3 regions of the Lichenibacterium dinghuense genome follow, and region 2 is predicted to be linked to each of the others. Evidence: riboswitches for the same ligand, from Rfam matches in the RefSeq annotation. Region 2 holds a riboswitch; each other region holds the start of a gene.

Region 1 (2,256 bases), 2.3 Mb from region 2:
GGGCTACGCCGGCGGCTTCAAGTCCGAAGGCGTGTGCTCGACGGGATTCTGCCCGGCCGACTTCCGCGGCTGGGTCGAGACGGTGGCGGACCACGACCTCCAGGCCGTCGAGGCCTTCCTGATCGGCAACTGCCGCGACCGCGGGAGCTACCCGGGCTGGATCCGCGAGCGCTCGAACGCGCCCATCATCGCCATCAACGAGACGCAGTCGCTCGACCAGACGCTGGACCTGTTCGCGGCCGGCTTCGACGACGTGGTGCGCAAGCCCATCCACGTGCGCGAGCTGCTGGCCCGCATCGACGCCATCCGCCGCCGCGTGTCGGCCGGCGCCGCCAAGCGCGACGACGTGGCCGTGGGCGAGATCCGCGTGTTCTTCGACGGCCGCGACCCCGAGATCCGCGGCGAAGCCTTCCTCTTGCCGCGGCGCGAGCGCCGCATCCTGGAATACCTCGTCAAGAACCGCGGCCGCCGCGTGTCCAAGACGCAGATCTTCAACGCCATCTACGGCATCTTCGACGAGAACATCGAGGAGAACGTGGTGGAAAGCCACGTGTCGAAGCTGCGCAAGAAGCTGCGCGCCAAGCTCGGCTACGACCCGATCGAATCCAAGCGCTACCTCGGCTACTGCCTGGAGGACCCCGCGGCGGCCGCGCCGGCCGGCCTGTGGGACGGCGACCAGGCCAACGTTGCCGGGCGGGCGCTGGTGGCCGCGGCGGCCTGAGGCGGACGGAGCCTTCCTCGAACCAAGCACGGCCGCCGAGGGACGAGCCCCGGCGGCCGTACGCGCGCCGCGAGGTCGGCCGCGGGCGAAGGGCCTTGACCCGTCCCCGCCGGCCCTCCATTTTCCCGATGTTCCACGGAGATCCCCGCCAAGGGGCTGAGACACCGCTGGGCCCGGCACCGGGCGGCGCGGAAATCCATAGAACCTGATCCGGTTCGCACCGGCGTAGGGAATGGAACCGGCCCCGCCTCGTCGCACAAGCCGGTCCCCTCACCCCCGCCGTGTCGGGGAGTGATGCACGATGGCGGGCGCACCCGTCCTGTTCAACGCCCTGGGCCCGCTGCCCGCGGCCCCCCCCGGCCCCGCGCCGGAGGTGCCGGCGCGCGTCGACGTGGCCGTGGTGGGCGGCGGGGTGATCGGCCTGTCGGTCGGATGGCGGCTGCTCCGCCGCGGGCTCACCGTCGCGGTCTTCGACGCCGGCGTGGCGGGCGGCGGCACCAGCTCCGCCGCCACCGGCATGCTGGCCGCGGAAGCCGAGCACGAGCCCGGCGGCGACCCGCTGCTCGGACTCTGCCTCGAAAGCCTGGCGCTGTGGCCCGCCTTCCGCGACGAGCTCGAAGCCGACGCCGGCCTCTCCATCGACTATTGGGAGAAGGGCACGCTGGTGGTCGCGGTCGGCCGCGACGAGGTGGACCGCCTGCGCGCCCGCCACGCCCTGCAGCTCCGCGCCGGGCTCGACGCCCGCTGGATGGGCCCTTCCGCGGTGCTCGACCTCGAACCCGGCCTGCGCCCCAACGTGTCGGGCGGCATCTTCTGCCCCGGCGACCATCAGGTCGACCCCCGCCTCACCGTCGCGGCCCTGCGCGCGGCCTTCGTCCGCCGCGGCGGACGCCTGGTCGAGGGCGCCGCGGTGGATGCGCTCGACCTGTCGGGGGGACGCGTCGCGGGCATCACGATCGGCGGGCGAGTCTGCCGGGCCGACACGGTCGTGATCGCCAGCGGCGCCGCCGCGGCCTCGGGCGGCCTGCTGCCCGCGGGGCTGCACCTGCCGCTGCGCCCGCTCAAGGGCCAGTCCATGGCGCTGAGGCCGCGGCCGCGGTTCGGCCGGAACCAGCCGCTGCCGCTCGACCACGTCGTCTGGACCGCCGAGGTCCACATCGCGCCGAAGTCCGACGGCCGCATGATCGTCGGTGCCACCATGGAGGAGGCCGGCTTCGACCCCCACGTCACGGCGGGCGGGCTCTACGCCCTGCTGGAGGGCGTGCGGCGCGTCCTGCCCGGCGTCGAGGAGATGGCGGTCGAGGGCGTGTGGGCCGGCTTCCGCCCGACCACGGAGGACGACGCGCCGGCGCTCGGCGCCTGCGCGGTGCCGGGGCTCGCCTTCGCGGCCGGGCACCACCGCAACGGCTACCTGCTGGCCCCCGTCACGGCGCGGGCGGTCGAGGAACTGGTGATCGAGGGCGCGGTGGCGGGCGCGGCGGCGGGGTTCGGCATCGGACGGTTCGCGGGGAGGGACGCATGAGGCTGACGGTCAA
Region 2 (2,256 bases):
GGCACCAGCGCGCCATCATCGAGCCGCCGCGGCTCACGATGCCGGTGACGCGGCGCGCGGTCAGCGGCACGTGGTGCAGCCGCACGCCCGCGTGGATGGTGAAATAGTCGACGCCCTGCTCGGCCTGCTCGATCAGCGTGTCCTTGAACACCTCCCAGTCGAGCTTGATCGGGTCGCCGCCGACCTTCTCCAGCGCCTGGTAGATCGGCACCGTGCCGATCGGCACCGGCGAGTTGCGCACGATCCACGAGCGGATGTTGTGGATGTTGCGGCCCGTCGACAGGTCCATGACCGTGTCGGCGCCCCAGCGGATCGCCCAGACCAGCTTCTCCACCTCCTCGGCAGCGCCGGACGTCACGGCCGAGTTGCCGATGTTGGCGTTGACCTTGACCAGGAAGTTCCGGCCGATCGCCATCGGCTCGAGTTCGGTGTGGTTGATGTTGGCCGGGATGATGGCGCGGCCGAGCGCGATTTCGCTCCGCACGAACTCCGGCGTCACGAAGGCCGGCAGGCTGGCGCCGAACGACTCGCCGTCGGCGAGCTTGGCCTCGGCGTCGGCCTGCGCCGCCTCGCGCGCGAGGTTCTCGCGGTGCGCGACGTAGGCCATCTCTTCCGTGACGATGCCCGCGCGGGCGAACTCGTATTGCGTCGCCATCTGGCCGGGGCGCGCGGCGCGCAGGATGCGGTGGGCCGGGCAGGGCTCGGCGACGCGGTCCTCGGGCAGGTTGCCGTTGTCCTCGGGGCGCACGGCGCGGCCCTCGACGGCCTCGAAGCCGCGGGCCGCGATCCAGCCCTCGCGGATGGCGGGCAGGCCCTGGCGCAGGTCGATGCGGGCGCCGTCCTCCGTATAGGGGCCCGACGGGTCGTAGACCCGCACCGGCGGTTCCTTGGGGTCGGTGAGCGTGATCTCGCGGAACGGCACGCGGAGCTGCGGGTGGGACTTCGGCGAGGCGTAGACCTTGCGCGAGCCGATGATCGGGCCCGTGGTGACGGTGTCGGGCGCCGGGGCGGCGTTGCGGGGTTCGGACGGTTGAAGCGACATGGATCTCCTCCCGAGAGCACGGGCGCGTGCTCGCTGCTGAGAACAGGCCGCGCGGGGCGGCCTGCGTTGGAGATCCGGGCGCGATGGGTGAGGAGGAGCCGGGCGCGGGGGCGCGGCAGATCCGTCCCTTCGCCGGCATGACCCGGATCAGGTTCAAAGGGATCGGCTCGCCGCCGTCTCAGCCCCGGTCATGGGACGCCCCTCGGACGGGGTGAGACTGCGCTCCCCGGCGGGCGGTCGTCAAGCACGCCCGCGGCCGTTTGCGATCCGTTTCCTCGCGCGGGCGTTGACGGCCCGAGCCGCATCTCCGCGGCGGAGGTCCCCCGCATGCGCCATCTCCTCGCGGTCCCGCTCCTCGCCGTCCTGGTCGCTCCGGCCGCAGCGGCGCCCGCCTCGCGCGCCGCCCACATGGACGAGTACCTGTCGATCTGGGCGCACAACGACGCGATCAACCCCGACACCGTGACGCGTCTCTACGGGCAGCGCGTCGACTATTACGGGCGCGCGATGTCGGCCGGGGACGTCTATCGCGACAAGCTCGCCTTCGTGCGCCGCTATCCCGTGCGCTCCTACGCGGCCGTGCCCGGCACCGTCAGCAACGACTGCTCGGACGCGACTCCGCGCTGCCGCGTCTCCGCCGTGATGCGCTGGAGCCGGGCGGGCCGCGGCGGGGGGCGGGAAAGCGGCACCAACACCGTGCGGCTCGACCTCGCGCGGGAGGACGGCACGCTGAAGATCGTGCGCGAGAGCGGCGAGCCGGTGTCGGGTCGGCGCTGACATCCAGAGCTGCAATAAAGATCGCGGTCCTCTTCAACGGGGCCGCGATCAGGCGTAGAAGATGCGCGGCCAGCCGGGACGGCCCACGGTCCGATTCGAGTACCATGACGAGGCGCCGGCGGCCGTCGGTATCCACCCATGTCGGACCTGTCTTCGCTGCTCGGCTTCCTGGTCGAGCATCCCCTCTACGACGCCCTCGCGGTCGTCCTCCTCGCCCTGTTCGGCGCCGTGCTGCGCGGCAGCTTCGTCTACATCCCCAACACGCAATACGGCATCGTCGAGCGGCGCTGGAGCGCCCGGCGCACGCGCGAGCCCTTCGCCCCCATGGCGGTCAACGGCAACGCCGGCTTCCTGCCCGAAGTGCTGCGCGGCGGCTGGCACACGCTGCAGCCCTTCCAATACGTGGTGCACAAGCGCTCGCTGATCGGCATCGACCA
Region 3 (2,256 bases), 4.8 Mb from region 2:
TCGCGGAAGCGCGTCGGGCCGTAGCCGCGCAGGTAGGGCACGATCACTCGGTGACCCACCGCGGCGAGCGGCGGCGCGACGCGGTCGAAGCAGCGCGGGTCGTAGGGGAAGCCGTGGAGCAGGATGACCGGCGGCCCGTCCGCCGGCCCGCTCTCCTCGCAGGCGATCGCGAGCGTCGGGGTCAGCGCCGTGATGCGGCGCTGGTCGGCGGCCGGCATGGGACGGAGCTACTCGAAGAACTCGACGACGCCGTCGTCGAGGTCGTAGCGCGCGCCGACGATCTTCAGGCGCCCGTCGCGCAGCGGCTCCTGCAGCATCTGCTCCGTGTTGCGCAGCCGGTCGACGATGCGGCGGACGTTGTGGCGGACGGACCGGTCGAGCAGATCGTGGTCGCCCTCCTGCTTGGCGCGGATCACCGCGGGCAGGATGGGCTCGATCATCTGGCCGATGCTGCCCGGATATTCCGTGCATTGCTCGACCACGCTGACAGCCGCGCCGACGGCGCCGCAGCGCTCGTGGCCGAGCACCACGACGAGCGGCGCGCCCAGCACCGCGACGCCGTATTCGATGCTGCCCATGGCGGCGAGGTCGACCACGTTGCCGGCGTTGCGCACGATGAAGAGGTCGCCGAGGCCCCGGCCGAACAGCAGCTCGGGGGACACGCGGCTGTCCGAGCAGCCGACCAGCACGCAGAACGGACGCTGCTCCTGCGCCAGCGCGGCGCGGCGCTCGGCGCCGAGGAGCTGCGGCCGCGGCGCGCCGCCGGACACGAAGTGGCGGTTACCCTCCTTGAGGAGGGCGAGGGCTTCGTCCGGGGTGACGCGCTGGCCGGCGGACGTCGCGGGGGTGGTCATGGGATTCCTCTGTCGTGAGCCTGATGTGCTTCGAACGCCCGAGTCGCGGAAACGATCGCCCTGCCCCGCCCGCGGATTAAACCCTTGCTGCATCGGCCTCCCGGCCGGTAACGTCCCGCCCATCGTCGGGGTGCCCGAATCGGGCTGAGAGCCTTCCACCGCGGAGGCGACCCGTTGAACCTGATCCGGGTCGTGCCGGCGGAGGGAACGACAGCATGCCCGAGGCGGGTGCCGCGGCCCCTTCAGACCTGTCCCGCCGCCGCCGCCCGCGTCAGGCCCGCCTGCCCCTCGCGGCCATCGTCACCGGCACGGGCGCGCTTGTCGTCTGGGAGGTCGCGGTCCGCGCGCTCGACACGCCGGCCTACGTGCTGCCGGCGCCGTCGCGCGTCGCGCAGACGCTGGTGCGGCAAGCGCCGCTGCTGTGGCGCGACGCGCTGGTGACCGGCGGCGAGATGCTGGGCGGCCTCCTCGTCGGCACGCTCGGCGGGATCGCCGTGGCGCTCTTGATGGCGCAGTCGCGCCTGCTGGAGCGCGCCGTGGGGCCCCTGCTCGTCGTCGCTCAGGCGCTGCCGGTCTTCGCCATCGCGCCGCTGCTCGTCGTGTGGTTCGGCTTCGGCGTGGCGTCGAAGCTCGCCATGGCGGGGCTGATCATCTTCTTTCCCGTCTCGACCAGCCTGTTCGAGGGGCTGCGCCGCACCGACCCCGGCCTGATCGACCTCGCCCGGCTCAACGGAGCGTCCCGTCGCGACACGCTGTTGCTGATCCGCCTGCCCTCGGCGCTGCCGGCGCTCGGGGCGGGGCTGCGCGTGGCCGCCGCGGTGGCGCCGCTCGGCGCCGTGGTGGGCGAATGGGTGGGCTCGTCGTCGGGCCTCGGCCTCGTGATGCTGCACGCCAACGCCCGCATGCAGACCGACACGGTGTTCGCGGGGCTGACCATCCTCGTCGCCTTCTCGCTGGCCCTGTGGGCCGCCGTGGGCTGGCTCACGCGACGCATGGTCCCCTGGGCGCCCGACACTCTCTCCTCACTCACCGGAGTCCCCTGATGCGATTCCCATCCCTGGCCGGCGCGCTGCTGCTCGGCCTCGCGTCCGTTCTGCCGGCGCAGGCCGCCGATCCCTCGCCGGCTCCGGCACCCGTGGCGCCCCGCAAGGTGACGCTGCTGCTCGACTGGTTCGTGAACCCGGTCCATGCCGCGATCGTGGTCGCGAAGGAGAAGGGCTTCTTCGCTCGCGCCGGCCTCGACGTCGACTTCGTCGAGCCCGCCGACCCCTCCATGCCGCCGCGCCTCGTCGCCGCGGGCCAGGGCGACATCGCCCTGACGTACCAGCCGAACTTCTACCTCGACGTCGCGGCGGGCCTGCCGATCCAGCGGGTCGGGACGTCGATCCAGACGCCGCTGAAC

The links. Region 2 has a riboswitch for thiamine pyrophosphate ahead of thiC (phosphomethylpyrimidine synthase ThiC). Riboswitches for the same ligand answer to the same signal wherever they lie in the genome.
Region 1: it holds a riboswitch for thiamine pyrophosphate, as region 2 does, so the genes downstream of both, thiO (glycine oxidase ThiO) here and thiC (phosphomethylpyrimidine synthase ThiC) in region 2, are expected to answer to the same signal.
Region 3: it holds a riboswitch for thiamine pyrophosphate, as region 2 does, so the genes downstream of both, L7N97_RS25910 (ABC transporter permease) here and thiC (phosphomethylpyrimidine synthase ThiC) in region 2, are expected to answer to the same signal.

The regions. Positions count from the first base shown of each region.
Region 1 is NZ_JAJLMN010000001.1:2,900,982-2,903,237, forward strand. Features, by position in the region: partial or broken gene L7N97_RS13840 (response regulator transcription factor) at 1-631, shown strand, start outside; TPP riboswitch at 848-971, shown strand; gene thiO (glycine oxidase ThiO) at 1,023-2,243, shown strand; gene thiS (sulfur carrier protein ThiS) at 2,240-2,256, shown strand, end outside.
Region 2 is NZ_JAJLMN010000001.1:578,316-580,571, reverse strand. Features, by position in the region: gene thiC (phosphomethylpyrimidine synthase ThiC) at 1-1,042, opposite strand, end outside; TPP riboswitch at 1,150-1,255, opposite strand; gene L7N97_RS02750 (hypothetical protein) at 1,370-1,819, shown strand; gene L7N97_RS02745 (SPFH domain-containing protein) at 1,958-2,256, shown strand, end outside.
Region 3 is NZ_JAJLMN010000001.1:5,396,190-5,398,445, reverse strand. Features, by position in the region: partial or broken gene L7N97_RS25920 (alpha/beta fold hydrolase) at 1-218, opposite strand, end outside; gene L7N97_RS25915 (carbonic anhydrase) at 228-854, opposite strand; TPP riboswitch at 971-1,078, shown strand; gene L7N97_RS25910 (ABC transporter permease) at 1,070-1,897, shown strand; gene L7N97_RS25905 (ABC transporter substrate-binding protein) at 1,897-2,256, shown strand, end outside.